4 regions of the Paenibacillus sp. MT124 genome follow, and region 3 is predicted to be linked to each of the others. Evidence: riboswitches for the same ligand, from Rfam matches in the RefSeq annotation. Region 3 holds a riboswitch; each other region holds the start of a gene.
What was found. A riboswitch is a leader RNA that binds a small molecule or an ion and turns the genes downstream of it on or off. The one in region 3 is predicted to bind cyclic di-AMP.
Positions count from the first base shown of each region.

Region 1: another riboswitch for cyclic di-AMP. It lies ahead of AC3RCI_RS06580 (hypothetical protein); the one in region 3 lies ahead of AC3RCI_RS00525 (C40 family peptidase).
Region 2: another riboswitch for cyclic di-AMP. It lies ahead of AC3RCI_RS10245 (NlpC/P60 family protein); the one in region 3 lies ahead of AC3RCI_RS00525 (C40 family peptidase).
Region 4: another riboswitch for cyclic di-AMP. It lies ahead of AC3RCI_RS17610 (3D domain-containing protein); the one in region 3 lies ahead of AC3RCI_RS00525 (C40 family peptidase).

Region 1 covers NZ_CM179500.1:1,431,463-1,439,374, reverse strand. Annotated here, with positions in the region: gene AC3RCI_RS06615 (DUF6612 family protein) at 1-427, opposite strand, end outside; gene AC3RCI_RS06610 (thiol-disulfide oxidoreductase DCC family protein) at 523-945, opposite strand; gene AC3RCI_RS06605 (hypothetical protein) at 1,094-1,372, opposite strand; gene AC3RCI_RS06600 (zinc ribbon domain-containing protein) at 1,534-1,779, opposite strand; gene AC3RCI_RS06595 (organic hydroperoxide resistance protein) at 1,984-2,403, opposite strand; gene AC3RCI_RS06590 (Nramp family divalent metal transporter) at 2,829-4,124, shown strand; gene AC3RCI_RS06585 (HAD family hydrolase) at 4,287-4,970, opposite strand; gene AC3RCI_RS06580 (hypothetical protein) at 5,141-5,539, opposite strand; cyclic di-AMP (ydaO/yuaA leader) riboswitch at 5,655-5,827, opposite strand; gene AC3RCI_RS06575 (glutathione peroxidase) at 6,196-6,672, shown strand; tRNA gene AC3RCI_RS06570 (tRNA-Leu) at 6,810-6,892, opposite strand; gene AC3RCI_RS06565 (urease accessory protein UreF) at 7,317-7,912, shown strand, end outside.
Region 2 covers NZ_CM179500.1:2,164,473-2,172,384, forward strand. Annotated here, with positions in the region: gene AC3RCI_RS10210 (RsmF rRNA methyltransferase first C-terminal domain-containing protein) at 92-1,486, opposite strand; gene AC3RCI_RS10215 (glycosyltransferase family 4 protein) at 1,678-2,808, shown strand; gene AC3RCI_RS10220 (YkvI family membrane protein) at 2,916-3,974, opposite strand; gene AC3RCI_RS10225 (xanthine phosphoribosyltransferase) at 4,178-4,753, shown strand; gene AC3RCI_RS10230 (hypothetical protein) at 4,856-5,185, shown strand; gene AC3RCI_RS10235 (hypothetical protein) at 5,304-5,522, shown strand; gene AC3RCI_RS10240 (carboxymuconolactone decarboxylase family protein) at 5,648-5,977, shown strand; gene AC3RCI_RS10245 (NlpC/P60 family protein) at 6,057-6,521, opposite strand; cyclic di-AMP (ydaO/yuaA leader) riboswitch at 6,527-6,658, opposite strand; tRNA gene AC3RCI_RS10250 (tRNA-Leu) at 7,020-7,104, shown strand; gene AC3RCI_RS10255 (alkaline phosphatase family protein) at 7,375-7,912, shown strand, end outside.
Region 3 covers NZ_CM179500.1:102,844-110,755, reverse strand. Annotated here, with positions in the region: gene AC3RCI_RS00535 (M1 family metallopeptidase) at 1-328, shown strand, start outside; gene AC3RCI_RS00530 (hypothetical protein) at 339-1,181, shown strand; cyclic di-AMP (ydaO/yuaA leader) riboswitch at 1,442-1,579, shown strand; gene AC3RCI_RS00525 (C40 family peptidase) at 1,583-2,053, shown strand; gene AC3RCI_RS00520 (GNAT family N-acetyltransferase) at 2,345-2,857, shown strand; gene AC3RCI_RS00515 (c-type cytochrome) at 3,012-3,368, shown strand; gene rbsK (ribokinase) at 3,441-4,424, opposite strand; gene AC3RCI_RS00505 (4a-hydroxytetrahydrobiopterin dehydratase) at 4,470-4,766, opposite strand; gene AC3RCI_RS00500 (hypothetical protein) at 4,865-5,005, opposite strand; gene AC3RCI_RS00495 (hypothetical protein) at 5,029-5,322, opposite strand; gene motA (flagellar motor stator protein MotA) at 5,558-6,358, shown strand; gene motB (flagellar motor protein MotB) at 6,345-7,163, shown strand; gene rluF (23S rRNA pseudouridine(2604) synthase RluF) at 7,311-7,912, opposite strand, start outside.
Region 4 covers NZ_CM179500.1:3,915,617-3,923,528, reverse strand. Annotated here, with positions in the region: gene AC3RCI_RS17625 (M20 family metallopeptidase) at 1-199, opposite strand, end outside; gene AC3RCI_RS17620 (ABC transporter substrate-binding protein/permease) at 405-1,844, shown strand; gene AC3RCI_RS17615 (amino acid ABC transporter ATP-binding protein) at 1,831-2,556, shown strand; cyclic di-AMP (ydaO/yuaA leader) riboswitch at 2,823-3,022, shown strand; gene AC3RCI_RS17610 (3D domain-containing protein) at 3,025-3,699, shown strand; gene AC3RCI_RS17605 (polysaccharide deacetylase family protein) at 3,828-4,619, opposite strand; gene lpdD (prenylated flavin chaperone LpdD) at 4,771-5,112, shown strand; gene AC3RCI_RS17595 (PspA/IM30 family protein) at 5,237-5,908, shown strand; gene AC3RCI_RS17590 (DUF350 domain-containing protein) at 6,005-6,406, shown strand; gene AC3RCI_RS17585 (DUF4178 domain-containing protein) at 6,430-6,936, shown strand; gene AC3RCI_RS17580 (DUF4247 domain-containing protein) at 6,948-7,682, shown strand; gene hlpB (HNH nuclease-like protein HlpB) at 7,810-7,912, opposite strand, start outside.

The DNA of each region.
Region 1 (7,912 bases), 1.3 Mb from region 3:
CCCATTGATCTCCCACCTGCGAATAGATGGCATCGGAAGTAATGTACTGCTTCACGTTTTGTGCTTCCTGCCCGGACATTTCCATGTTCATCTCTTGATAGATCATCATTGGATCCTTGATGATATCCATCTTCATTGTTGTTTTTACCTGCTGATCCTGTGACTGTTCGCCAGCCTCCAGCTTCAAATTTTGATCAATGGTTGCATCGCTCGAGAAGCTTTTCAATTCCTTGGCTGCTTCATTCGTTTTGGTAATCAATTCTTCCAGTGTAGGGATCTGTGTTCCCTGCTCTGCAGGTGTATTGCCCTCGTTTGTCGCTTCGTTGCCAGCCGGCGGCGTTGCAGTACTGTTATCCGCATCGTCACCGCATGCTGTCAGGCTTACTGCTAATAATGCCCCGATAATGAATGTCGTCCACTTCTTCAACTGTTTGTCCTCCCAAAATAGATGTGATCCGTATTCATTACCCAAATGTTTCCTTTATTAATCATGTTTGTGGTGCATGCGTGCTCTAGTACGATTTACAAAAACCGATTCTTGATCTCAGGTGTCGGCAGCATACACGCTTCGTCCTTGCCAAACCACCGGTAACGATTACGGGCTACCCAGTTATATACGGCATTTCGAATAAATTTGGGCACAATAATAAAGACGTATAATAATGGATAGGGAAATTTCAGACCTTTGGCCAGCCGCAGTGCAGCTGTCGAGCGTGTATAATAACGGCCCTTTTCAATAAGTACAAACGTATCCATGCTGTCTGTTGACAGATTTCCTTTCTTCAGCAAGTCCTTGGCTACATCGGATTGGAGCGATGCAAAATGATATTTCCCTTCCGGATCACGTTTGATAATCCATTTGGTTAATCCTTGGCAAAAGTGACAAACCCCGTCCACGAGTACAATTGGGTGTCCCTCATGCTCATCCGCTCGAATTGATGTCATAATTGAAGCCTCCTCATTTATGCTGTTAGATTAACTTACCCACTTTTCACCTTCACGTTCGGCTATCCCCAAAATTTATACGACTCAAAGGAATAGAATAGAAAAAGAGCGCAGGCTCTAAAGCCTACGCTCGTATCTGTTTGGGCAATTACTCAGCAATTGCCTTTTCCATCCACTGATCTTCAATCATTTGTTGATGCAGATCTCCTGCCCACTGGTCCATGCATTTGCAAATGAAATCTTTGCGGCATACGGGACAAGGCGTCTTCTGCAGACGGCTGATCGCTGTCATCTTCCATTCAGGAGATTTGGAGTAGAATACACGGCATTGCGTGCCATCTACCAGCTTCATTGTAAATTCATACAATCCGTCTTTTTCGTTTTTACTAGCTACTTGCAATTCTGCAATACTTGGTCTATAAGACATGGATATCACCTGTCAATTCAAATTTGTTTCCTGCATATTCCCTGCATGACACTTCTCAGTACTAAGTCATATTAAAGAAATTTTAGTTCGATGTCAACTCAGGGAGCACGAACCTCCCAGCTTATTTTGAATTGATTCCATACCCACCAAGTTATGCCACACTATCCACCGAACAGAATATCCAATATCGTGCCTACCTGACCCTGCTTTTTGCCTTTTAGTACATCGGGGTCGAATACTTCCACATAACCACATGAGGAACAGGCTACGAACAAATAGTGATTATGCTGAATGTCGAACATTTTGCTAAGACCAGCCCCGGACATGGATACTTCCTTGATGTTGCAATCCGTTCCCCGGCATTTCGTACATACAAACCTTCGCTCAATCATCTCTTCAATACTCATTTGCATTCCCCCTTTTTCAGATGCCTGGCATGAAGCAAGAGTATAATTATGTAAAAGAGTACGCGATTAAACCTGCAATCTCCTGCATGTCTTATGATTTTAAATACAAAACCCTGCCGTTAGCCAGCAGGGCTTGTACCAAACAACAGGTATCCAGGATAGCCTGCTTCATTTATCTCTCCCTTTACTCCAGCGAGATTCGGTTTATACCACGTTCAGTACGACATCAATATTACCGCGAGTCGCTTTGGAATAAGGGCAAAAATCATGAGCTTTGCGAGCCAGATCCTCGGCCTGACTATGATCCACACCCGGCATGCTCACATCCAGCCGGACCGACAACTGGAATCCGTCATCCGCAGGGTCTTTTCCAATGGATACATTACTCGTTACAGTCACATCTTCCAGTTTAACGCCGGCTTTACGTGCCACGTTGGCAAGAGCACTTTCGTAACATGCACCGTATCCTGCTGCAAAGAGCTGCTCAGGGTTCGTACCTTCACCGCCGGATCCACCCAGCTCTTTTGGCATTTTCAGATCATGTTTAAGGACTCCATCCGATGAAGTTACCGAACCTGTACGTCCACCTTTGACTGTCGCAGTTGCTGTATATAAAGCTTCCATTAGAATCTCTCCTTTTACATCAATATTTTTGCTGCCTACAATTCAATTTAAACTTCTGACTTATTTTGAAACGGATTTGGGTTACTAAATCAGCTTTTGCATCTTTGTCATTTTCATGCATCAGCCCTCCATCCACATAACACTATTTATGATATTAAGGTAAATTTTCTGAATTTGGGTAATACACTAAGGGCCTGATCCCCTCCACTCATTTTGTCCATCTACATAAAAGTTGCACTAGACAAAAATTATTGAATGAGTACAATGTAAGTAACGACATATATTTTCAGACATATAAAAGTGAATGGCTCAGTTCTCATCATAAGGATGATCAATACGATTATTATTAAAAAGTCAGGTGAACATGTATGAGTAAAAAAAATCCATTCAATTCTCCTTCAGCTGAGCAATTAGCCGCAGCAGGTATGGCTCCCTCCCTTGGGGAAGCACACAGCTCCATGAAGGTTCCGAAGAACGCCGCTTGGTGGAAAAAATTCCTCGCCTTTGTCGGGCCAGGTTATCTGGTCGCTGTCGGCTATATGGACCCGGGTAACTGGGCAACAGATATTGCCGGAGGTTCCCAGTTCGGTTACACGCTATTATCCGTAATTTTAATCTCAAACCTGATGGCTGTCGTATTACAGTCACTTGCAGGCAAGCTTGGTATTGTAACTGGACGGGATCTGGCCCAAGCTTGCCGCGAACGGTTCAGTATGCCGGTTGTCATTATGCTCTGGGTGTTGTGTGAATTAGCTATTGCCGCCACAGATCTAGCTGAGGTCATCGGTTCAGCCATCGCACTGAAGCTTCTGTTCAACATCCCGATGTTATACGGCGTCATTATTACGGCTGTGGATGTTCTGATTATCCTTTTGCTGCAAAATAAAGGCTTCCGCGCTCTGGAAACACTGGTCATCGTGTTGATGGCAACCATCGCCCTCTGCTTCGGGATTGACCTGTTTCTGGCCAAACCGGACATGGGCGGGGTACTCACCGGCTTTGTACCAAGTGCCGAGATACTACAGAATCCTGCGATGCTGTATATTGCCATCGGAATCATTGGAGCAACGGTTATGCCGCACAATCTGTACTTGCATTCGTCCATCGTGCAGACCCGGCAGATTGAACAGACAACTCAGGGGAAAAGAGAAGCCATTCGTTACTCCACTATGGATTCAACAATCGCTTTGACCCTTGCCCTGTTTATAAACGCCGCCATACTCATTGTGTCAGCCGCTGTATTTCACAGCGCAGGCATGACACAGGTCGCTGAGATTGCAGATGCTTATCACTTGCTCACACCTCTGCTGGGCACAACCATTGCAAGTATCCTGTTTGGTGTCGCTCTACTGGCCTCCGGTCAGAACTCTACGCTTACAGGTACACTGTCCGGGCAGATTGTCATGGAAGGCTTCCTAAACATTCGGATTCCGGCTTGGCTCCGCCGGCTCGTGACCCGATTAATTGCGATCATCCCTGCCGTTATTGTGACGGCTATCGCCGGCGAACACGGAACGGAAGAATTGCTGATTTTGAGCCAGGTGATTCTATCCTTGCAGCTGCCTTTTGCTGTTATTCCACTTGTGATGTTTACGAGTGACAAAAAAAGCATGGGCGCATTCGCCAACAAACTGTGGCTCAAAGTCATCTCTTGGATCATCGCTGCCGTAATTGTGGTTCTGAACGTTTATCTGATCTTCCAGACCATCATGCTGTTTTAATCTGAATATGCTGTAAAACAGTTTTCCTCTTACCAGAGATTCATTAAAAAAGGCTGATTCCCTTAAGTATTATACTTAAGGGAATCAGCCTTTTAGCTTGCCGTGCACTTGCCTTGTCCTTTATTTAATGACACGAAAGTCATCACTTTTAAATTTTTTCCACTAACCCTCAGAAGGCACAAGCAGTGGAACAAGCTGCTCCAAGGCTTCGATGGTCCAGTCTGCACGCTCTTGGCCCTCAAGCTCAGGCTGAAATCGTCCATAGCCCTGCAAAATCCGAATCGTTCGCATCCCCAGCTTCTTGGCAGGAATGATATCGTTATCAATCCGATCTCCAATCATCACTGCTTCCTCGGGTTCACATCCCGCCTGCTTCAAAGCCACAGCGTAGAGTTCCGGATCCGGCTTCGATACGCCTTCTTCTGCCGAGCAAGCCAGTACATCCACGTACCTCCGCAGACCGTAGCTCTCCAGGCGCTCAGCTGTCCCTGGACTCTGATTGGCGATGATCCCGATTCGATAATGGTGTGACAATTCCTTCAACACCGCGTCAGCAGAAGCGAAGGGCTTCTCCAGCTCCTTCCGGAACTTCAACTTCTCCTGGATCTGCTCCCTATGACGTTCATCGCTGATTAGCGTTCGAATGGCTACCCTCATGGGCCACTGCTCATAATTTCGGTAACAGGAGGCAAATATCTCTCGCACTTCCTCTATTTTCACCGGATATCCAAGCAAGCAGGCTTCTTTTACAAACTGCCCTATAATATCATCTACCGGCTCCCATTCGTCGACCAGCGTATCTCCTACATCAAAGAACAACCATTTTAACACCCGTACATCCGGCACGCCTATTCCTCCTTGTTAGCCATGAACGCAATCTCTAAATCAGCAATGTACAATAATGCTCAAATAAAAAAGAAGACCCACCATCATGCATGAGTCTCCTCAGAATTCCGTTTTTCCACAAGTTCAATTATAACAGGCACCTTACACCGGATCAATCGGCAGCTATCACATTAACCATTAAGCAAGAAGCCAACTTCTCCATTAAGAGAATACACAATGCGGTCAGCTCCCATCCCGCGGTAAATGCCTTTGGGGTGACTCTGTTCCGTAATTACACATAGTGATTTGGAAGTCCAGGAACGGCAGATCTGCAGATAGCGGCAGGTCAGGTTCAAACTGTTCTCGAAAATAAAAACGTTGCCTACGCTCGACTGCGGTAGAAACCACTTCTGAGCTTCAGCTGTATTCATGCGAATGACGTTCTCCACTCCGATTCTGCGGAGCTTCCGTTCTTCCCCTACACTGTTGGTCAGAACGGCAAACGGCATTTTTTTGTACATCAACAGCTTGATAAACTTGCGGCCTGCTTCATTCGGTGCTGTTACTAGAATCATCTCATTATCCATCATTCGTTCCTCCCTTGGCGTGAAAAGACAACAAAAAAGAAGCGTGGGGGACCAAGGCCTCCCGAACGCTTCTTGAATAACCCATGACGAAAACGCCATGAATATGCGTACGGCTTGTTGCCTCTCCCTTTAACGCTTACGAGGTTAGCTGACGGATTCGGGCGCGAGAGTCGCCCTATTTCCGGCTTGCACCGAAAAATTCACCCCATGGATTAGCTGCAATGACAGCCTTTCCGATTGGTTCCCCCGTTTCCCACCCATGAATGAATGGAAACTCAGCGATTAAAACATCGTTCCTGTTTCATGTATTGACCAGAGCGATATTATCGTTTGTTTCGTTGTTCATGTTAAGTTTAATTGAATTAGAAATTACGATATGAATCATACACCCGCGACATGTTAGTGTAAAGTCCGGTCAGATCACCGAATGGACGAATTTAAGGCATTACATATCAATGATATCGCTTACAACCAATCCATTCTCCATCCATCTCTGTGAATCTCACTAATTCTCGTCCTTATGAAAAACGGTTGTAATTTTAGATATCTGTAAGTAAACATAGGAATTTATTTAATTAGTTTTGCATTATCTAATTGTAAGCAATATAATATAACTATAGGAATTATTAACCCATTATACGATATGGAGGCGACTGATCATGTCCGTTTATGACTACAAAGTCAATACCCTTCGGGGCCAGGAAGTCGAGATGTCCGATTATCGCAACAAGGTGCTGCTGATTGTAAATACGGCAAGCAAATGTGGTCTGACCCCGCAATTTGAAGGCTTACAGGAACTCTATAACAAATTCAAAGACCGGCAGTTTGAAGTATTGGGTTTCCCAAGCAACCAATTCGCTCAGGAATCGGGATCTTCCGACGATATTGCTGAGTTTTGCCAGATGAATTACGGTGTAAGCTTTCCTATGTTTGAGAAAATTGATGTTAATGGTTCAAGCGCCCACCCTCTATTCCAGCACCTGACAAAAGAGGCACCGGGATTGCTCGGATCCAAAGCCATCAAGTGGAACTTCACCAAATTCCTCGTTGATCAGAACGGACGGGTCGTGAAGCGTTATGCTCCAAAAACCACTCCTGACCAGATTGAAGCTGATATTGAGAAACTGCTGAAATAGATCAACATGGAGAGGCCATAATTAACATGGAGCCAGAGAAAGTCCGGTTCTGTGTGAATGGCCTTTTTTATGTTTCTCCAAACGCAAAAAAAGAGGTTTTCCATATTCGGAAAACCTCTTCTTGTCGTACAATATGATGCGGTCGAGAGGACTCGAACCTCCACGGGCATACGCCCACTACCCCCTCAAGATAGCGTGTCTGCCATTCCACCACGACCGCATGTCGTAAATAATCGGCAACAAAATTGATTATACAGGATCTCAATATAAAAGTAAAGCACTTTTATTAAAACTACTTTGCACCTGTGTTTTTCCTCCAAATATCGGTTTTTATCGTCATGATCTTTTGACTGCTGCATACATTAAATTTCAAATCTTTTATACATCTTCATTTTTAATTGTAGCTCTTCACAAGAAAACATATCATATACATAACATTGTATTTTAAGATTACAACTAATATAAGTAATAAAATATAACATTTAAATATAATTAAAACTTAAAAACAAGAAACCATTGACAAAATACGGATATTTATGTGATTATATATATCATATAATTCGGATTTTAAACATAAAAGCATTCGGAAACCAATATCAATGTTATATAATATAACATTTTACGAACATAGGAGGCGAAAGACCGTGAACCGTGGGAATAAGCTGCTCGATTATGTCAAACTGCTTGATTCCTCCATTCATGTCGGAGGTTTCACCCATTCATTTGGTATGGATGTACACATTGCTGAAGGCAGCATCCGAAATGCCGATGATCTGGAATCCTTCATGCGCTGCCAGCTGCATCCCAGTATCGTTCGACTTGAGGGAATGGCGATTAAAGGTATCTACAGCGCAACAGATCATAATGACACATGGCGAACAGCACTGATTGACAAGTTGGTTCACGTTCAGCGGACTCCTTCTGATCAAAGGGAGCAAGCTGCTGCCATGGGCAAAAGACTGATCAAGCTGGCCCGGGCTCTCCACCCCTGGATTGAATTCAGCCAGCTCGAACACACCCTTGCCAAATACGAGTCTGTAGGCTGCCTCTCTACTGTTCACGCCTGGATTAACCACTACCTCGATATCCCCGTCGAGGAAGCGGTAATGGGTTACTTGCACTCAGCCATGAATGCATGCATAACCGAAGCCTCCAAAGTCCTCCCCATGCATAACGAAGCAACCCAGGAACTGCTGGTTCGCCTGGCCGCAGACCTGGAGCATGAATGGAATACCGTTAG
Region 2 (7,912 bases), 2.1 Mb from region 3:
TTATTTCATCAACCTATTCACTCCATTAATGAACGGAAAATAAAGCCGGGAGCACTAATGCTCACCGACTTTGAGTCGTGATAGGGCTAGTCTATTGCATGCGTCTAAGGCCTTTAGGCAGACGGTTCTTTAGCTGTCCTGCACTGGCTTTTCCCCACCCCAGTGGGAGACCGTTGAAAGTCACAAGAGTCCATCCGGTAAGTCCGCTTTCGGCAGGAAGGCTCTCACCGCGAAGATATGCCGCCACTTGGCTGGTCTCTGCATCTAGTGCTGCATGCTGCATGTTAACAGCCTCTTGTTGTCCCAGAGCCAGCGCGAGTGCATGAGCAGGCTCGAAGCGCCCTTTTTTCCAATCACCGACATGAAGCCCTGGACGGGGCAGCTTCAATCCATTTAACCGATCATCGGTCAGCAGCTGGGCAGTATGCTCTGGCAATACATATAAAGCTTCACCAAAAAGCAGAGGTCTGCCGGTTCCGTTAGCTACCGTGTCTGTATGGTCAGAACTCCAGGCCAGATAAGCATTCCACGCAGATTCCACTTCTTTGGATGACGCCGTTTGACGTGGATTTCTTCCTCTTTTATCTTTGCGTTTGCGAGGTGGTTCTTCCAGCTCTTGGGATGCATGAGCTTGGGATTCTGCTTTGGTCACTACAGCTACAAAGTGTCCCTCGCCCTGGGCCAGGTGAGGCCAGATTCGTTCAGTCCGTACTAGAGTCAGATCTGGATAAGCGGTAACGAAACGTTCCATCATGCCTTCATTCTCTTCCCGATTGAAGGTGCAAGTGGAATAAGCCAAAGTCCCGCCCGGTTTAAGCATGATATAGGTATCCTGCAAAATGTCCCATTGTCTGTTCACACACAGTGTGACCAGATCATCGCTCCACTCGGTGACCGCATCCGGATCTTTGCGGAACATACCTTCGCCAGAGCAAGGGGCATCCAGCATAATCCGGTCAAAGGCTGCAGGAAAGCGGGCCGACAAGTCTCCCGGCGCTGCACTTGTAACAACGACTGAAGAGAGTCCCATTCGCTCTACGTTCTCTGCCAAGATTTTGGCTCTGGCCGGATGAATTTCATTGGAAACGAGCAGCCCCTGGTCTTCCATGAGTGAGGCAATGTGGGTTGTTTTGCCGCCTGGTGCAGCCGCGAGATCCAAAATGATCTCACCCGGTTGCGGGTTCAGCATTTCCACGGCCGACATTGCAGAGGGCTCCTGAATATAGTACAGTCCTGCAGCATGATACACATGTTTGCCCGGACGCTCATTCGATTGGTAGTAGTATCCCGTCTCGCACCAGGGAACCTTGGTCAGGTTAAACTGCTCTATCACCTGCTTTTTGAGCTCTGGTGTAGCTTTAAGGGAGTTAAAACGCAACCCCTGTACACGAGGCTGATCATAGCTGTCAATAAATGCTTCTGCTTCTGAGCCGAGCATTTCCCGAATATGATGTATATACGACTCAGGGAGTGAAGGCTTGCTCATGTCTTGTTGCTCTCCTTTTCATTCGCTTGTCCGCATGACCCTCCCCGGATAAACCTCAGGGTCTGCAAGCTGCAACGTTGTTGTTAAAATGGTGAGGAATAAACAGTTATTTCTTTACTGAAACATACGTTCTAATATATCATGATTGAAGATGTACTGAAAGACTGAAGCTAGAAAGGGGGAAACTAACGGTGAAATTGCTGCAGGCGCTTTTCTTTCCTCCGGAGCAGCCCGGAGGTGTATCCTCTATGATTCCGTATATGCAGGAGAGGTTTACGTCCCCGAGGTGGGAGATGGACTTGTTCTCGCTGCCGAAGCGAATTCGCAACAAGGGCAGGGAGGACGTGCAGTTCGAAACGTTCGATTGGACCAAGTATCAGGAAAGTCCTGTCGTTCAAAAATATATGCAGACTTACCGTGATTATTTATGGTGGACGAAGCTGCGCATTCAGAAGCCTTATGATTTGATTCACGCTCACCATCCCATTGCGGGTCTTGCCATGAAAAGTGTTTTTCCCGATACACCGCTTATTCAAACCATTCACTCCAGTTATGAGCGTGAGTTGATTCTGAATGGAAGAATCGAGCCAGACGGTCTGGATCATCAGTTTTTGATTGCCATTTACGGCGAGCTGGAGCATCAGGCAGAGCGGTTGTTAACCGTCTCCGAATCTTTTCGGCAGTATTTAACTCCTTATGTGAAGCAGTCTGACGTCATTGGCATTATTCCGAACGGATTTGATGATAAACGTTTTAAACCCATTCCTCATGATAATGCGATTCCGCAGCTGGTTACGGTATGCCGGCTTGTCCCGGCCAAAGGACTGGATATTTTGTTCAAAGCCTGCGCGGAACTCAAAGGTCGAGGACATGACTATGTTTTACATATTATCGGGGATGGTCCGATTCGACCTGATTTAGAAGAGTTGGCTCAGCGTTTGGGTATCTATAATGAGACTATTTTTTATGGATACACCCTGCATCCGGAAGAGTTCATGCCATTTTTCGATATATTTGTACTTCCTTCCAGGGCAGAGGCGTTTGGTTCCGTGTTTGCCGAGGCAGCCCTGAGTTGTCTTGCACTTATAGGTACGGATGTGGGCGGAATTCCTGAACAGATCGAGAACGGCAGCAACGGGCTGCTTGTTCCCCCTGAGGATCCCTCGGCACTTGCTGAGGCGTTGGAGAAAGTGATGCTGGATCCTTCGTATCGGTACGAACTTGCACGCTCGGCGTGTGAAAAGGCCAAAACGCACTATTCATTGGGCAGATCGGTTAATGAACTGAAAAAGCTGTACCTGCAATACGCGAGCAAAGCCTAGATTCATCCCTGAAATAAAATAAACAGAAGAAGCCGCTGGAGAACAGCGGCTTTTTGCTTGAGAGAATATGGTATTAAAATATAATACATTTTGGCACGCAGTATAACTTACAGGTTTTTATGTCTCGTGCGAAAGCTTCCCCAACGGTCGATCACCAATTTTCCGGCCCAGACTAGGGCTAGGCTGCCGAAGATTGGATAGAGAATGGATAGAAGAGAACTGAATCCAAACTGGCTAAGTGAGTAGCACAGCATCATAATGGTTAATGTAATTAATCTAGGGGGTACTTGTAAGTGCTGACCCAGCTGAAGAGTCATACCATAGATATCTGCGACGAACGTTGTGAATATTTCCATGAAGATCAGAGTTACATACACAGATTGCACAGCCCATCCAAGTTGGAAGGCGATGCTCCCCATCGGAATTTCGAACTGCATGATACCTGGCATCTGGGCTGACATGGCGAAATGGGCGGCTAACAGCATGAAGCCTACGCCGATTCCGCCGAGTACACCGCCCCATTTCAGGACATTACGATCACGGATCTGATTGCCTACCGGCACCAGAACAGCTTGGGCCAGTACCAGATTGAAGGATGAATACAATAGTGGAGACAGCCACACCTGTATAGGATTGGTATCTGTAGTCAGCGTAACGAACCGTAAGGCACCGGGATGGTGTATGGTGCTTGTAATCATGAGAATGGACAACAGGAGCATCATCGGAACCACAATGCTATTCATTTGCAATATGGCCTTGATGCCTCGTCCAAGAAGCAGGTACGTTCCCACTATCGTAATAATCAAACCAGTCTGGTAATTCAGTCCAAGATGCTCCACGAAGACAGAGCCTGCTCCGGCGAGCATTACACTGTTTACACCAATAAGTATCAGAAGCGTTATCCAGGTAATCCACTTTCCAGCCTTTTGGCCGAATAGGTGCTTGTTCAGGTCCTCGTAAGAGCGGGAGCCGGTATCATGGGCGATGAGCATCATTTTGGTGCCCAGCCAGACAAATAGTATGGTCGATAAGCCAATGGTGATGGTGGCCCATTTGCCATACTGGGTAAAAAACTGCAATATTTCCTGCCCTGTCGCGAAGCCTGCCCCTACAACCGTTCCGATGTATGTAAATGCGATCTGCAGCACCCGGAATGCCTGTTTCATGCGTTTCCCCTCTCAGGCCCCATAATAGTTTGGACATGCGGGTACCATGGTACAAGGTATGCTTGACCCTGGTAACTCATGACAATTGTAAGAAGCTTTCGTCCCCAGAATCGGTCAATGATGGAGGAAAGCCGATTTCGCTTGAACTGACAGCCTCATCTATGATACTTTTACCTCATAGGATAGGCTTGGGAGGTCGAATGATGGAAGTATTAAAACAACGAATATTACAAGAAGGCGTAGTCATCTCGGATCAGGTGCTGAAGCTGGACGGATTATTGAATCATCAGATTGATCCTGCATTGACAATGGAGATGGGCCGCGAGTTTGCCGCTCGCTTTCGTGAAAGTGGAGTGACACGGGTCATAACGGTGGAGTCTTCAGGGATTCCGGTTGCTTTTGCCGCAGCACATGAACTTGGGGTGCCGCTCGTATTTGCCCGTCGAAAAAAGACACTTCTGGCAGATCCCGATGCCTACTGTGAACGCGTACCTTCCTTTACCAAAGGGATCGTAACCGATATTATGGTATCCCGCGAATATATTCATGAAAACGACCGTATTTTGTTTATAGACGATATTATCGCCAACGGAGATGCAGCTCGCGGTGTCATTAAAATCATTGAACGTTCAGGGGCGGAGCTCGTCGGATTCGGTGTCGTGGTTGAGAAATGTTTTCAGGCCGGTGCACGTACGATCCGTGAGCAGGGCATTCCCGTGGAAGCCTTGGTGCGCATTCGTTCATTGAATGATGGAACCGTGCAATTCGACGATAATTAAATGTGACAGTTTAAAGGAAAAAGCCTATTTTTTGAACAATGCCTTTGCATGACCGCGGATTTCATTTATAATGGGGTTATGTTAGGGAGAGGAGGCAACACCATGGGGAACCAACCGGCATCAGAACAATTTTTTATTGAAAAGCTGGCGGAGTCGAAAGTTCATTTTGAACGTGCCCTGGATTGTAAACATACGGAATTTGATGACCTTTATCCCTATATGATTGAACATCCTCAATTTTTCTGGTACAAACGCTATGTTGCCTGGTCAGAGTTGCTGACCATTGTAGGCTTGTGTGAAGAGTTGTCCTTCGCTTGGAAAGAACAATTTACACCACATCAAGTGGAGTACCTTGAAGAACGTGTGATGTCCGCCAAAGTGCTTGATTTTTGGTTCGAGAAGAACGACAGCAAAGAGCACGCGCAGCGGTAACTTTCAGTCGGGACATTTTTCGAATGACATAACAGTCCAATACAGTCACGTGAGACCTAAATGACTCTTCATTTAGGTCTCTTTTTGTAAATTATTTTGGAACATAGGAGCCATAGACATGATTAGTGATGCAGAATTGGATGCACTGCGCTTATCGGGTGAAAAAGTAAGAGTGGTACGGGATGGTTTGGAGTCCAATGATGTAACAGGGATTATCGTTGCATGGGATGGGGAACAGGTGCTTATCCGTCGCCAGAACAGACGTGTGGTCAAGCTGGACCGCAGCTATCGTTATCAGCTCTTTAGCGAACCGCGCCAAAGCCCGGCTGATGAATAGAGCCGCTCTGGAGACGGATGCATGGAATTACCATGGATGCTTTGGCATAATTCCGCCACTCGGGAGAGAAGATAGGTACAGCGAGAATTCGTAAACTTATCAGCCGAGAGGATGTGCGGGTAGCCATGACATTGATGAATGATAAGGTACATGCCTACAAGGATCAGATTGGAGAATTAAGCGATGTATTGCCTGGCGTAGTCAAAGCGTATCACGAATTTACGGGTGAATGCTTTCAGTCAGGTGCCATTGATGCCAAAACCAAGCAGCTGATTGCCCTCGGCATCGGATTGTTTGCCAATAACGAAGTATGTACGTTTTACCACGTAGAAGAGGCACGTGCGAAGGGCGCAACCGATCAGGAGATTATGGAGACGGTTGCGGTAGCCGGAGCAGTAGGCGGCGGTCACGCGCTGTCTCAAGGCGCAATGCGTGTGCAAAAGGCATTGCACTAAGGTTTCTCCTGCAAGTGTGCTGAATAACTAGAGAGCAAAACAGGCTCTGGAATGATCCAGAGCCTGTTTCTTGTCCAACTTATATTTTTCCAAGCATCTTATTATACATAAATTGTCCAGTCACCCGGCGTGCGGTAACGTAGCGAGTGTTGAAATACGGATTTGATAATTTGGTAATGCTGACACCTTTGCTGCTGGAAGCATGAGCGAATTGTCCGCCCCCGATGTATACGCCTGTATGCGAAATGCCGCTGCCTGAAGTGTTGAAGAATACCAGATCACCTGTGCGGATATTGGCTTTGGATACCGGAGTACCCGCCTTAGCCTGCTGCTGTGAAGTACGTGGCAAATCAATGCTATATTTTTGGAAGAGATATCTCATAAATCCAGAGCAATCAAACCCGGCCAGCGTCGTGCCGCCCCACTTGTAAGGAATTCCAGTCATGTTGTTAACGACGGTGTTGATACTGCTTGCCTCAGTGCTTGCTGCACCAGATGTGAATAGAACGGCTGCGCCAAAAATAGAAATGATCAGTTTTTTCAAAATCAATGTTCTCCCTTCGATGCCTACGGAGTTAGCTAAGGGTTCGGTAGAAGGTTCCCTATATTTCCTATGTATAAGAATAATTCACCCAAAATGGTTCCCCCGTTTTCAAACATGAAACTCGGCAAATGAATAATTAAGTTTTTGTAACCTTTTGAAACTATATTGCATAAATGCGTAATTGTCAAACCTTTCTTCCTTCTGCAATGTTAACGGAATTCAAGACTTTTTGTGAAAAATAGTAGTTCTCCATGTTTATTTATGATGACAAAAACGTAATTTGTGTTTCATCAGCACAGAAATTGGACAAATAAGTAAATTGGAGTATCAGAGGAGAGCACGGTTCATTCTCATCAGGGAAAGTCAGGTCTCGACCAGATTTTATAACTTTCGGTTATCGTAGTTTTATACCAAATCATTTAATTGTTGACACATTGAATTTCACATGATATATTATTTCTTGTCGCCGCGATAGATTATCTCGGAGATATACCATATGCGGTCGTGGCGGAATTGGCAGACGCGCACGGTTCAGGTCCGTGTGGGCTAACCCCCCGTGGAGGTTCGAGTCCTCTCGACCGCATCAATTCATACATGAGGTTTCTGATCTGCTTTTTCTGGCAGATTGGGGACCTTTTTGTTTTTTTTAGTTACATTAGAGATGCTGCAGTTCATCAAATGAGAAAAACAAAATAGCTGTATGCAAGTCGAGCTTCTGTTTGGAGCGCCGGCTGAAAAAGGATATTGTTGAACAATAGGCATTTCTTCAGGTCCCATTGCCTCTTGGCAAAAAGCACCTCGAATAACCCCAGGATTTTCAAGACAAAATGTACATAAATGGGGTGAATTGTCTATGAGGAAAAAAGGGATTCGGAAATTGCCTTGGATTTTGTTATTGGCCATGCTTATCGGATGTCAGAGCTCGAAACCTAAAGAACAGGATTTGATGCGGATAAATTCCGCTAATGGTAACAATGCGAAAAAAGTCATTTTCCTGATGGTGGACTCTTTAATGTATCAGGCGATCGACCAAGGAATCGACAAGCAGGAGCTTCCTGCCTTACAATTTCTGATCAAGAACGGGCAATATTATAAAAATCTGGTCAGTTCTTTTCCCACGATGTCCGTCACGATCGACAGCTCCTTGCTTACCGGTGCATATTCGGACCTTCACCGTGTGCCGGGTCTGACTTGGTATTCTGCGGACAACAAAAAAATGATCATGTACGGAACCGGCCCGACGGAAGTGCTCAAACAAGGAGTGCACCCGGTAGTGACCGATGCTCTAATCCATTTAAACGGGAGTCATTTGAACAGGAATTTACCTACGATCTATGAGGATCTTGCCCGGCAAGGATTAAAATCGGGTTCAATCAACGGCCTGATATACA
Region 3 (7,912 bases):
TGAGAAAGACGGTCAAACGTTGTATGAATCATCGGTAACATTAGTAAAGAAAGGCAGCGACTACGAGAAGGTACCCGTTCGCATCGTTTTTGAAGATGGACACATCGTCGCCAAGGAATGGGATGGTAGTAACGGTCGAATTACGTACAAGTTAACGTACAGCTCGCCTGTATCTTGGGCCATGACCGATCCGTTATATACCGTTGTGCTGGAGAACCGTCATATGAATAACTTTTTGAAAGCCGATCTGGATGAACCATCCAAGTTCCGCTGGAGCATGAGTGTAACCAAGCTTATTGAAGCTATATTCGGAGGTCTGTCATGGTGAGGTGGAGACAGTGAAAGCAAAAATACGTGAGGGCTGGTTTCTCGTCCGTCAGCATATGTTCATTGTGGCACTTTTGTTTCTCTATCAGCTGGTGTGGGGTTACTTCATCTATAAAATGGTACAATCGGCAGTCATTCCCTTGCTGCTGCGCTATCCGGACCCTGACGCCGGGGAGCTGAGTACCATTTTATTTAAAATGGAAAGCCAGCTCAGTCTGTCTACCCATCCCGAGGTGCATCGCTATTTATGGATACTTGGGGCCATGCTCCTGCTCCGCATGCTGATTACCCCTCTCATCCAGGCAGGGCTACTCTATTCATTACAACACTTCAATCATACAGAAGAACGTATTCCTTTTGTACGTGGGATCAAGGCAGTGTGGAAACCGATGATGCTGCTTCATTTCATTAAAACGCTATTATTGCTGCTGCCTGCGTACTGGTTGATCCCCAAGCTGTATAGTATCTTTCTGGATGGATTCCACTCGCTGCAGCTGCTGCTGCCAGGCATTCCATATGTAGCCGGATGGATTGTATATGGATGGATCATACATCATGCTTTGTTATATATGCAGTTTGGCGCTACAGCTCCCGAGGATCAGGGCGGGGTAAAAGGTACATTTATCGGTCTATTGCTCGCCTTGCGTCATATCATTTCTCTCATTGGTATTGCAGTGGTTCTGGGAGGAATTCATCTGCTCATCTTCGGTGCCTTCACATCTGCTTCGTGGTTCCTGACAGGTCTCATGGGTCTGATCCTGCAACAAACCTATCCGCTCGCCAGATGTTTGTTGGATATATGGAAGATATGCGCTCATTTCCGTCTGTGGCAGTCCAAGTCCTCCAAAGGTTAAAAAGTGTAATGAACCGCACGAAAATTGTTACCATCTTCATGTAAACTTATGTCAATGTTAACGCTTCACAAACGCAAACCCCGACCTTTCCCCGTCAAAGGTCGAGGTTTTTTTTGCTAATTTTCTTGTTAAACGTTGCCAAAGGCTTACTCCTCTGTTACAATAATCGCAGTGAGTTTTTAGTAACAACTTTGTAATCTTTACCTTATGAATTGTAACTACTTAAAATTAAATCGTCATTTCTTGATTTCGCAGGTGCACAACTAGCATAGCCAAATTCCTGGCACCTGGGAAGCGGGGGAACCAGTTATGGGTGAATTGATCTTGCTACAGAGGGATCATAGGGGACCTTCAACCGAATCCTTAAGCTAACCTCGCAGGCGTTGGAAGGGGTATATCTCTTGTTCAAAAAGAAATTAACAGCAGCTGTCCTTAGCTTAACATTTGCACTATCACTTGGAGCAGGCAGCGCATTCGCAGATTCAAAAATGGATAAAGTAATTGATTCAGCAATGGGAACTACATACAAAAGTGGTGGAACAACGCTTAACGGCTTTGACTGCTCTGGATTCACACGGTATGTATTCGAAAAGCTGGGCATCGATTTGGCTCGTCAATCCAGTTCCCAATTCGACATGGGTGACTCGGTATCCCGCATGGAAATGAGACCAGGCGATCTGGTTTTCTTCAATACAACGGGTAAAGGGGTTTCACACGTAGGGATTTTCGTGGGAGAAGGAAAGTTTGCACACTCCTCGTCTTCCAAAGGAGTTACCATTAGTTCTTTGAGTGAGAACTACTGGGCCAACCGCTATGTTGGCGCTAAACGGATTATGAGCACGGACGCATATGAATCACTGGCCCTCGACTAGGGACAAGCTGAGCAACATCATACTGTAACGAAGCATAAATCAACCGCCCGGTAAATTCTCCGCAGGAATGTATCCGGCGGTTTTTTTGTGCTTGTTCGTCCGTGCCCTTATGATGTTTTTACCCATCCTGCTATAATATAAACGAAATTCCAGGAACTTTTGTTTCACTTTTTTTCAAGGGAGCAAAACCTTGCCAAATGCCCTCCTCTTTTGTAGAGTGAAATCAGGATTAAATATGAAATGACATATGTTATAAACGATTAGCGTATGACTAAAAGTAGCTTGTTCACAATGAAAGGAGCGTGCAGTGGTGTGGATGAAGCTTCTGTAACGTTTCACGTTGTGCCGATGCAGGAAGAACATGCAGCATTGATCTGCAGCTGGACATATGAACCACCCTATAACATCTATACCTGGCTGCCCTGGGAACAGATGAAGGCGCTGGAGGTTGAATTCGGCGATGAGCAGCTTCGAAAAGAGCAATATGCAGTTGTACTCGGAGAGCAGGACCAACTTTGCGGATTCGTTCAATTCTTTCCTCTTGAAGGCGTGACGCGGATTGGGCTTGGTATGCACCCCGAACAGTGTGGACAAGGTCGCGGTACTGCCTTCGTCTCTGCGATCGTGAAGGAAGCCATTCGGCGGAACCCTAGTCATGAGATTGATCTCGAAGTACTCACCTGGAATACGCGAGCTATCCGGGTTTATCTCAAGGCCGGATTTGTCACCAAGGATACGTATGAACGACAGACACCAAGCGGTTTGAAGCCTTTTTATTGCATGGTCTATGAAGGACCTCGTTAACCGTTAAACCGCATAACCAAAAGAAATTCATGCCCGTTTATGTGATTAGTTCAAAAAATTACCACAAAATGCTATGATGTCTTAACAGGTTCCGTTATAATGATATGGACAGTTTCAGTTTAGATGATCTTTCATTCTGGAGGGGACATAACGGATGCACAAATGGATCATGAGCGGGGTATTTTTTGCAGCATGCGCATTGGCTATTGTATTAATGTTTACGCTTCCAGGGAAAGAGGAAGTGGCTGAAGAAGCGAAACCAACCATGCCGGAAGTGGCAATGGATGCCGGACAGGCTGAAGCACTGGTCAAAGCCAATTGTATAACGTGTCACGGAGATCAGCTTCAAGGTGGCGTAGGACCTGCTCTCGCAAACATTGGCAGCAAGGATGATGTGGAGAAGATCTACTCTACCATTATCAAAGGTAAAGGCGGCATGCCTTCCTTCAAAGACAAGCTGAAGGACGAGGAAATTGCCAATATCGCGATGTGGCTGGCCGAGAAGAAATAAGGTTCATGATATACAGCAAAGAGGCCCCTGCCTTCCCTCTCGGGAATGGTACGGGCCTCTTCGTCATATCGTTCAGCCTCTGGCTGCGTGTTCTGCCAAAAAGGCTTCCACTTCACGTGCATACGGCATCCCCGACTGGGCGCCGAGCTTCGTTACGGATAACGCGGCCGCTCCCATGGCATAGCCTACTGCCGCGTCCAGTGTTTCCCCGCGCGCGAGGGCTACCGCCAGCGCGCCGTTGAAACAATCGCCAGCGCCGGTCGTATCGACGGCGCTTACGGCGTAGCCCGGCGCACGGCAAGCGCCGGCACGCCCTGCCTGTACGCGGCCGCCTGGCGCTGCCGCGTACACAGCCCCCTCGGGGCCGAGCGTCGTGACGACAGCGGCCCCGAGCGATGCGGCGAGCTCTGCGACCGCCGCATCCACGTCTTCCGGCCGGAGATCATCCCGGCCGGTAAGCACGGCAAGCTCGCTGCGGTTCGGCGTGACCACGTCGACGCACCGCAGGAGCTCCTGGGGCAGACCCGGCACCGCTGGGGCCGGGTTGAGCACCACCAGTGCGCTGCCTTCTGCCGCCAGTTCGGCGGCGCGGGTAACCGCTGGCAGCGGGATCTCCAGCTGCAGCAGCACCGCTGCGGCTGCAGTCAGGCTTTTTACCGTGTCCGCCTCTTCCAGCATCTCCGGCACAACTTGTCCATTCGCTCCAGGAATAACGATAATCCGGTTGTCTCCCTTGGAGAGCCAGATGGATGCTGTACCTGTTACAGTGTCTTCCAATACACGAACCTGCGAGGCATCTGCCCCACTATCCGTCAGACTGTGCAGCAAGCGCTCCCCAAAACCGTCTGAACCCACTGCTCCAATCATCGTGGTCTGTCCACCCAGACGTGCAGCAGCAACGGCTTGGTTAGCCCCCTTGCCGCCCGCCAGATAGTGAAGCTCCTCACCGCTTACCGTTTCTCCCTCTTCCGGGATAATATCGGTCTTCACCACGAGGTCCATATTGAGACTGCCTACAACCGCGATCAGAGGCTTATTCTGATTCATGTCTGACATGTATGCTTCCTCATTTCTTGGCAGCACAACGATAACCAATCCCGGCTATGTCGTCCTCATTTTCTCAAACGTTTCGTTAAACTGCTCTGCTTCCTTAATATCTACAGATGTAATTCCACCCTCATCCCACGACGTGAGACGCAGCGTAACCGTTGTATAATCAATCGTAATAAAAGGGTGATGATTAAATGCTTCCGAGATCGCGGCGACCTCATCCACGAATGCAATCCCTTTCATGTAGTTGGAAAATACGAACTTGCGGACAATCCACCGTCCCTCTTCCAGTTCCCAGCCTTCCAGCCTTCCCAGATGAGCTTCGACTTCTTCTTGCGTAAAAACCATACGTTATCTTCCTCCCCATAAAGACGGCACAAAGGTTGTCTCTAACCCTCTCCCTCATGCCATCCGAAACCTTGGTGCTACCACAGTAACCCCAACCGTCATAGGTTAGCCGCTCTGCGGCTCGCCCGTTTCATGACTCTCATCTTACCACGTACAGAACTCAAAATCCAATACTGTAAAATGGCGTTAGAGCCAATAGCCGTGAGGCTTCCAGGCGTTTCCCCTCTCGGCTTCGACACTAGAATTCTCCTTAAATTCGGCCCTAGATTAGGGGTACAAATGTCAATTCTTCTTCCCCAATCAAAATATGAATGCGATGCTGCTCCTTGTCATGGATAACCACACCACTCCCTACAGGAATCACCGACTCGGTGCCCAGCGCATAGAACAAATCCTCTGCCAGAGCTTCGTCTACTTCGAGCTGCTCGTTTTCACCCAAACGGGACCAATCCTCTGCATCCATTTCAAAAAAAACATAACGATCCGGAATGCGGCCGATCGCCTGTGTCAAATCTGTCAATATTCCTTCATAATCCCGTCCATGCTTTACGCCCATTGGCTTTTTCACTCCTGTTTGGCCCCTAAAGAGCTGATTTGTTCTTATTATACCTGAAAATAACCCTTAAAAAAAAAGGGCTTCTGGTCGATAAATACTATACATGACCGTTTCAGCTGTTACAGCATTTCTAAAAAATGCCATAGGTTAAACGGATTGCGGCCAAACATTCGCCCGGAAGCCCGAATACAGCCGCTTGAAAGGATTCAATTTTATCTCATGGATGAGGTGTATGATGGAAATTTCAACGATTATCGGACTAGTTTTAGGGCTGGTTTCACTTGTTCTCGGGATGTTCCTGAAGGGTGCTCCCCTGATCAATCTGGTTAACAACCCGGCAGCCTACGTTATTATCTTTGTTGGTACAGCAGCAACAATCTTCATGGCATTTCCAATGTCTGAAGTTAAAAAAATCCCCAAGCTTTTCGGGGTACTCTTTAAAAAGCAGCAACTGATTGACCGTGTTTCACTGATCGGCACATTTATGGAATGGGCTTCCACTACCCGTCGTGAAGGTTTGCTGGCACTGGAATCAAAAGTCGAAGAGATTGACGATCAATTCCTTCGCAGCGGTATGCGCATGATTATTGACGGCAATGACCAGGAATTTGTTAGTGATGTTTTGATGGAAGATATCCATGCCACCGAAGAGCGTCACCGCGGAGGAGCATTGATCTTCGCACAAGCGGGGATGTACGCTCCAACCCTCGGGGTTCTCGGGGCCGTTGTAGGTCTGATTGCAGCCCTGGCCGACCTTAGTGATATGGAAAAGCTATCTCACGCGATTGCGGCTGCGTTCATCGCTACACTCCTTGGTATTTTTAGTGGTTACGTGTTGTGGCACCCGATGTCCAACAAGTTGAAGCGGATGTCCAAGAAAGAGATGGAGATCAAGCTGATGATGGTTGAAGGATTGTTATCCATTCAATCCGGTGTATCCACCATTGCCATCAACCAAAAATTATCTGTATTCCTGACACCTTCCGAACGTAGACAGCTGGAAGAGAAGGAGGGATCATCAGGTGAAAAAGGCTAAAAAACATGAGCCGCACGAAGAACATATAGACGAGAGCTGGTTGCTCCCGTATTCTGACTTGATGACACTGTTGCTTGCCCTGTTTATTACGTTGTTCTCCATGAGTTCTCTCGATGCAGCCAAGTTCGAACAGATGGCCTCGGCACTGAGCAGTGCACTGAATGGCGGCGCAGGTGTATTGGATCATACATCCATGAATCCTACGGAAGCCACAACCGACCTGGGCAAAAACAAACAGGTGCCTGAAGAGATCACCAAGAACAAATCTGCTCAGATTACAGATGCACAGATGGCACAAAAAGAGCAGGAAGATCTGGAAAAACTCAAGAAACAACTGGACCAATACATTAGCAAAAACGGGCTATCCGACCAACTCAACACCAAGCTGAATCAATCTGAACTGAAGATCACCATCAGTGATAACGCTCTGTTCTCTTCCGGGCGTGCAGATGTGAAGCCTGAATCGCGATCCCTGGCAAAAGCCATATCCAACATGCTTCAGGAGTTTCCGCAATATGAAGTGGTTGTATCTGGCCATACTGATAATATTCCCATCTCGAACAGCCAATATAAGGATAACTGGGATCTAAGTGCGGATCGCGCACTGAACTTCCTTAAAATCCTCTTATTGAACGACGCGCTGGACCCTGCGAAGTTCACACCTAGCGGGTATGGTGAGTATCACCCGGTTGCCAGTAACCAGACCAATGTTGGACGAGCTCAGAATCGCCGTGTAGAGGTTTCTATTATCCGGAAGTATCAAAGCAACAATTCGACTGTGAAAGCAGTTAATCCAGCAAACTAGAAGTGAATGCAAGTTCAAAAGGACGTTTTTCTCTCCAGTAGAGGAAAACGTCTTTTTGATGTGTAAATGTTTATTACCGTGATATCAAAAAAGCTCTGCTTTCTTTTCTTCAGAAAAGATATGCAGAACTTTCATGAATTAAACGATTTATTCCAGAGAGTAGTTCAGCAGGCTGCCCAATTCCGACTTCTCCGCAGCTGTCAGCTCTCTCCACTTCCCAGTAGCCTGTTCACCCAGATGGATATTCATGATACGTACACGCTTCAATTTACGCACCTCGTAACCAAAGGCACTGCACATTCTGCGAATCTGCCGATTCTTCCCCTCGGTCAGTATAATTCGGAATACTCGCTCAGAGATTCGAGTGACGGTGCAAGGCAGCGTCATTTCACCGAGAATTTTGACGCCCGTGCTCATCCCCTTCAGAAAACTTGGCGTGACAGGGCGGTCAACTGTAACGATGTACTCTTTCTCATGGCGTCCCTCTGCTCTAAGTATCCGGTTGACGATATCTCCATCATTGGTCATCAGAATGAGCCCTTCGGAATCTTTATCCAATCGGCCAATTGGAAAAATGCGCTCCTTGTGCCCAACAAAGTCAACGATGTTACCCTTGATATGCTGCTCGGTTGTACTCGTAATACCGACCGGTTTATTCAGTGCAATATATACATGTTTTCTTTTTTCCTTGATAGGCTGACCGTTGATCCGTACGTCGTCGCCTTCTTCCGCCTGACTTCCCAGTTCGG
Region 4 (7,912 bases), 2.7 Mb from region 3:
CGAAAAAAGCCGTATCCAATCCAAGTACGGGAGCTTCTACTTCGAAACCGTGAAATATCAGTTCTTCCTTTAGGCGGGCAGAAGCAAGGTATTCCTCGTTCCCGAGTTCGGGATTGGCACCAATGTATGATGAAATCTCCTTAAAACGGGAAGCATATTGATCAATAACCGACAAAATTTGTGATTTGGTATGTGTCATCGTGAACTCCTTCGTGCAAAATGAAAATAATTTAGTCATTATATCATGTTTGCTTGGTTTTTTCAGAAACAAGTCAGGATTTGTAAGTTGAAAACTCATTGCATAATCATGCATTGTACTTTATAATGACTCAGGCATCAACATGAGGAAGCACATAATGTATTGTAAGGGGAGAACAGGGTTGAAATTGATTAGTCGTTACACCATGATGCTGTTGACCTTTGTCGTTTTATTGACAGCTGCCGTTCCTTCGGCGCTGGCAAGTGGAACTACGGGCACTTCAGACAGTAAAAAATTGGTTCTCGGCACGAGTGCCGACTTTGCACCATATGAATTCCATAAAGTTATTAATGGCAAGGATGAGATTGTCGGATTTGATATTGCCATTGCCAAAGAGATTGCTGCCGATTTGGGCGTAGAACTTGTGATAGAAGATATGGGTTTCGACGGCCTTCTGCCTGCATTGCAGAGTGGACGCGTGGATATCGTTATTTCAGGCATGACACCGACAGAGGACCGCAAAAAAAGTATCGACTTCTCGGATACCTACTATAAATCGAAACAAGTCATCATGGTTCGCAATGAGGATAAAGACAAATACCCAACCATGGCTGAACTGGAAAATGAAAAGATCGGAGCACAAAAAGGTTCGATTCAGGAAACAATCGGACAGAAGATTCCTGGAGCCAAGCTGACGTCTCTAGATAAAATCTCGGACATTGTGCTTCAACTGCAAACTAAACGGATCAACGCTGCAATCGTTGAAGATACCGTTGCTGCAGGATACCTGGATGATATGATCGGACTAGCTCCTGCTGTTCCGGACGAAGAGCAGGTAGCAGCAGCGATCGGTATTCGCAAAGGCAATACGGAATTGCTGAATGCCGTTAATGGTACGCTTGAACGATTGAAAAGTGAAAATAAAATTGATCAGATGGTAACCGAAGCCAGTCAATTGATGGCAGACCGTGAGGTCAAATCGCCAAATATTTTTGAAGTATTTTGGCAATACAAAAGCTTCTATGCTACGGGGGTTGGTTATACCCTCCTATTGTCAGCACTTGGGGTAATCTTCGGGGTAATCATCGGTTTGATCATTTGTTTATTCCGAATGCATGATACAGCAATTTTGCGGTGGATTGGTACGGCATATGTAGAAGTCATACGCGGTACGCCGATGCTGGTTCAATTGATGATTATTTATTATGGTCTTGCCTTGACATTTGGTATTACGTTCTCGCCTCTTCAGGCGGGTATTTTAACACTTTCCATCAATAGTGGTGCTTACCTGGCAGAGATCTTCCGTGCAGGGATTCAAGGCGTTGACCGTGGTCAACTGGAAGCAGCCCGTTCGCTTGGGATGGGTAGAGCCGCGGCCATGAGATTTATTATTTTGCCTCAGGCCTTCAAAGCTGTACTGCCTGCCATCGGTAATGAATTCGTAACCATCATCAAGGAATCTTCCATTATCTCGGTCATTGGTATGGTTGATATCATGTATCAGGCAAGTGTAGTCAAAAACATTACGTACCAAGGAATGAATCCGTTCCTTATTGCAGCAGCCATATACTTTGTATTGACATTCATTTTGTCCAAGCTGCTGGGTCGACTGGAAAGGAAGTTGAGTGCAAGTGATAGACGTTAGACAATTACACAAATCCTACGACAAAAATGAAGTACTTAAAGGCATAGATGTCTCAATTGGCAAGGGCGAGGTCGTTGTCGTGATTGGTCCTTCAGGATCAGGCAAAAGTACCTTCCTTCGCTGTCTTAACCTGTTGGAGCAGCCTACTTCAGGTGAAATTAATTTCGAAGGCGTATCGATCACGGATCCCAAACACAACATTAATGCAACGCGGGAGAAAATGGGGATGGTGTTCCAGCACTTTAATCTGTTTCCGCATAAAACCGTGGAGCAAAACATTACCATTGCCCCGATCAAAGTCAAAAAGCAGTCTGCACAGGAAGCCAAGCAGATCGCCGCAGACTTGCTCAAAACCGTGGGGCTATTGGATAAAAAAGATGCTTATCCAAGTCAGCTGTCTGGTGGGCAGAAGCAGCGGATTGCCATTGCCAGAGCGCTTGCGATGCAGCCGCATGTGATGCTGTTTGACGAGCCGACGTCTGCACTTGACCCTGAAATGGTTGGTGAAGTACTCGACGTTATGAAGCGCCTGGCTGAAGGCGGCATGACGATGGTTATTGTTACCCACGAGATGGGCTTTGCCCGTGAAGTCGGTGATCGCATCATCTTTATGGATGGCGGTGTAATTGTGGAGGAGGGAACACCAGATGAAGTATTTGGTCAACCTAAGCATCCACGTACGCGTGACTTTCTCGGTAAAGTTTTGTCATAGCCTTTGAGCATGATCCAGTCAGTGAACCGGATTAAATAGAATGAACAAAAAAACGAAATTAAACAACCTTGCTCACGTCACGTTAGCAGGGTTGTTTTTTTGTGCATGGATAAGGATCCAGTGTCGTAAAAGTAACGTTTCTGTCATTGTTCCAGAGCTGCTTGATCGCTCTTTTTTAAGAAAAATCCTTATTTTTTAAGCATCATAATGTGTTGTTATAGACAGTTGGTAACATTTACTACGGACCCTGGTTACAAAATTGTGATATATTGTTCCTGCCGAAACTTCCTGAGGAGGAAGTGTGGAGGATGTAATGATGCAGACCGTGGAGGGGAAGATTGTAACGCACGCTGCTTGGGGTGAATTAGGGGTACATAACGCAAGACGAATGTAACAGAGACCTATAGGGTGGTTTCCTCCATCCGAATCCGACAACTAACTTCGCAGGCACAATGAGGGAGGAAGACCATGATTAAGAAGAGAACTATAGCCAAAACAGCAACAGCCCTGCTGACAGCAGCAATGCTCATTCAGGCCGTTCCAGCTCACGCTGATTCTGTTCACGTGGCCAAAGAGGGGGATACCTTCTATACCTTATCGAAACAATATGGAGTTGGACTGAACACTCTGGTTAAAGCAAACAGTGATATTTCACCTTACAACATTTATGGTGGTTTGAAAATTACGATTCCTGGAAAAGCAAACACGGCCTCAGCTGCTCCAGCAGCGAAAAGCTCGACGGGTGCTAAGACGATTACGACAGCTAGCCTTGATGTGAATGCTGATGATAAAGTCGTTCAGGCCTGGGGCAAAACGTTTGATTACAGTAAATCCATTGATGTGAAAGCAACAGCGTACTCTGCAGCCGCTTCCGAAAATGGTGGATGGGGTCCTGTTGATTACTTCGGTAATCCACTTGAACTCGGCACGATTGCAGTAGACCCTAGTGTGATCCCACTGGGTACGAAGGTTCTTGTTACAGGTCACTCCCATCCGGGGCTGCCTAAGCAGGCATTTGTGGCTACTGCCCGGGATATCGGCGGGGCGATCAAAGGGAAACGGATTGATATTTTCATTCCTGGAAGCCAGAAGTCTGTGAGCACATTTGGTTTTCAGGATGTTGAACTTTATATCTTGAAATAAGTATCAGCGCCAATAAAAGGGTGCCTTTATGACACGATTAACGTGAAATAAGGGTACCCTTTTTCTTTATTAAAACGCGCAAGATTGGTAGTTCTATAACTTGTGTGTTTGGTTTACGAAGCCGAGTATTATTTGCTTTTTGGCAATTGCAGCATTTCGTCCAAAGTCACCAGATTAAAGCCCCTGCATCGAAGTTCATCTATAATCTCCGGAAGTGCTCCAATGGTACCGGACAGATTGGAGCCCACGCCTCCGCCCGCGTGTTGAAGAATGATGGAGCCTGGCTTGACTGCAGATAGAACGTTCTGCTTCACTTGCTCTTTGCTGAGGCCTTTCCAATCGAGCGAATCCACATTCCAGTTGACGATGCTGTATTGCTGTCTTGCGGCCCATTGTAGCTGTTTCTCATTAATGTCCCCGTATGGAGGACGAATCATTTTAGGTGTATACCCGGTCAGTTTACGAATAATGTCGCCGGTATGTAGAATTTGTTTGCGAAAAGCATTCAAAGACAGCTTACTGAATTCAGGGTGATTGTAACTGTGGTTCCCAACAATGTGACCTTCCCTAACGATCCGTCTGACGAGGTCGGGATGTTTCTCAGCCCGGTTGCCGACAATAAAAAAAGTCGCTTTTACATTATATTTCTTTAAAATATCCAATACCTGCGGAGTGAAGCGCGGATCAGGCACATCATCAAAAGTCAGTGCTACCTGTCTGGTTGAAGGTCCATTGGTCTTGAACGTATCGGCATATTTCTGCCTTAGCTGACCGAGTGTCAGTTGTTCATCCTCAGATAGATCCGGCTTTGCAGCAGGCATGCTCTCTGGAACGGGTTTGGCCAGCAGTTGTCCAGGTGAATAGCTTCCACTCATAAACATAAGGATCAACATGGAGAATGCGATGAGGCGAATACGCATGATACAGCCTCCTTTGTCAAATTGCGTTCTCTTTGGTATGCCCGCGGTGATGGTCCATTATGCATAAATGTGAGAAGTTTCATTGTCCAATTCAGTCGATAAGCTCATAATTCCACCATTACATATACACACAAAGGATGGGTGGACTAGGATGAGTACGTATGATTTGAAATCGGTTCGTTTGCAGGTCATTGAAGCTGGAGAGGATAAGATATTTTTGATCACGGGTGGGAAAGCTCATATAGGGGCTGTGGCGACCTTTTATCCCGAAAGAGAACGCGTGGTGGGAACGGCAGTCCATATTCCGGGGCATAAGGAACAGGAATTATGTGAGCGCCTTGCACGTAAGGCCGCAAATTCCCTCAAGGTGACCGTAACCGTTATTATGGGCATTCATTTTGATGCCATTACACGTGTACAGATCGATGAGATCGTACAGACTGCGGAGAAGCTGCTGGGCGACCATTTAACCCTGGTGAATGATATAAAATAGTAGATTTTGGTTGACCCGGAATCGTGTTTTATGATTTTTTTTGGTAAAATTGAAACGGGATGAAAGTTACCACGTATGTATGATTATATACAAGGATGTAATATCGACTAGGAGGAATACCATAATGTCCATTTTCAAACGTTTGCGTGATTTAACGATGTCTAACATTAATGCCATTATTGACAAGGCAGAAGATCCAATCAAAATGACGGATCAATATATCCGTGATATGCAGGAAGATCTGGAAGATGCAGAGAAGGCTGTTGCTCAACAAATCGCGATTGAGAAAAAATTCAAGCAGCTGTTCGAGGAACAGGAAGCATTGGTGAAGAAACGTGAGGAGCAAGCTCATACCGCAGCACGTGCACAGAACATGGATCTGGCGCGCCGGGCTCTGGAAGAGAAAAAAGCTGCTGAAGTAAAAATGGCAGAATATAAAACAAGCTATGATCAAAACAAGGCTTCGGCAGACAATTTGCGCGGCAAGCTGGATGAAATGCGCAAGCAATTGACACAAATGAAAAACAAGCGTGAAACGTTGGTAGCGCGTTACAATGCAGCAAAAGCACAAACCGAAATCAACAAAGCGCTGAACGGATTTAGTTCCGACACAGCTAGTGCTGGCATGAAACGTATGGAAGAAAAAATGATGCAAATGGAAGCACAGGCTGAAGCGAGCAACGAAATGTCTTCCAAAGGAAAATCACTGGATGAAGAGTTCGAGAAACTTGGCAAGGATCAGGCCGTTGAGGATGAACTGGCGGCACTCATGAAGCAGTACGAAAATAAGAACTAAACCTTGCATCTTAGGCAGGGTTCACTAGCGGAGGAGAGACAGCGTTTCTCCTTCGCTTTTAAATGCGGTTCATGTTGATAAGTGGGGGCTGTGTAAATGGATTTGAACATTTTGGCGATGCTGGTCTGGACATTATCTGGCTCGGTTTTGCTTTTTGTATTGATGTATGTGGATTCATTATTTACGAAGTATAAGGATTTTGCGGAAGTTAAGGCAGGGAACATGGCGGTTACGACACGGATGGTCATGAAGCTCTTTGCTCAAGGGTATGTGCTTGCAACTTCGATTTCGACAGCGGGTCATCTGGGTGAAGCGCTGCTTGTATCAGTTGTTTCATTTGTCATCCTGCTTATTCTGGAGAGCGTTGTGCACTTTATGATTCGCACATGGGCCAATCTTGATTTGGACACAGGAATCCAGCAAGGGAAGACCGGATATGGCTTGTTCTCCGGTGCCTTGCACATCGTGGGCGCATTAATTATTGCAGCTTGTTTATAAGATAACGAACGGGAGTAATGGGTATGAGTGTATGGAAACGGATTAAAGGAATACTAGCCAAACCCGAACCACCACGAGCAGAGAAAACCATGCTGGACCTTGAGCCTGGAGATATCTGTGAGGTCTCGCTCGTTACGTATGAAGTCGTGGGGCGGGTGCAGCATCGTGCCCGAAGAGCGGTGGTACTAACACTGCAGGACGGTACAACGTTTAGACATCTGCATGTAGAAGAAAGAGAATTGACACGTTATTCCCTCTATACGCCAATTGATGGGCGTCTTGACGCACCAGACGAAGTACCAACCTTACTTGATCTGGACGGACGCGCGTATCATCTGGAGGAAGAATATGGAGGAATGGTTACCACTGCTGGCAGGACACCTTATGGTCAGGCTGGAGAGCAATTGGTTTGGCAGTATCAGTCTGATGATAACATGCTTCTGCGTGTGGAATGGCAAGACAGAAGATTTACTCTGTATGAAGGTGAGTCCATTCTTCCTGCGGATATCAAAGTGATTCGTTCGAGCTAGGAGAGGTTCCAATGAAAAAGCGCATGGCACTTGGATTAAAATTAATGCTGGTCCTCAGCCTTGTCATGTCCCTGTTGTCCGCGTGCGGGATGCCTTCCGTTCAGGACACTTATCCGCTTGAGTCTGTAAGTGGCAGTGGCAATACGACATCCTACGTGTATCGGGCTGCCGACCGTACTGTTCCGGAAGTTGCTCAGGAGTTATCCGAACAGCGTAAACCTGATCAGATCTCGGCGGAAAATGAAGAGCGGATGTTCCTGGTGTATCAGGACCAGTATTATCATTTGCAGCAGGACCCGAACAAGAAGGAAGATACCTTAATTGAGGTGGATTCCAAGGAATATGTACGTCAGAATTATGATTCTTCCTTTTTACAGGGGTATTTGACCGCAACGCTCATTGGCAATTTGTTTGATTCCTTTGGCGGCAGCGGATACGGAAAGTACAGAGGGTACACCGATCGTGATACGTACAAACCGAATCAAGGTACTTATCGTGCACCAACAAGCAATGACAAAAAAGCAGCTCCACCCATCACGGTTGACCGAAAAGGATCCATTACCCGGCGGGGAGGAGACACCGATACTAGTGTAGGTTCAGGCGGAGGATTATTTAGCCGTAAAAAGGAACCGAGCACCGGTACCGTCGAACGTAACAAGAGCGGTGGATTGTTCAATTCACCAAAGAGCTCTTATAAGAAGCCCAAAACAAGGGTAGGCGGCGGACGAATCATGAGGCGAAGGTAAAGATGAGATTTGCCAGCCTGAAGAGTATATAGAGAACAGCCACAAGGTAAGGCAGAATGAACCCTGCCATGCGCAAGCTCACCTTGTGGCTGTTCTTTTTGTTTTATAGTAGGAGGTATCGTTTTAATTAGGATCTGCGAACATGATTGGATTTGCGTGTCCGGGGAATGGTGGAAGGTGGCTGTTTGCGAATCCAGCGAACAAAAGGGGCCATTCGTTCATTCTCTCGT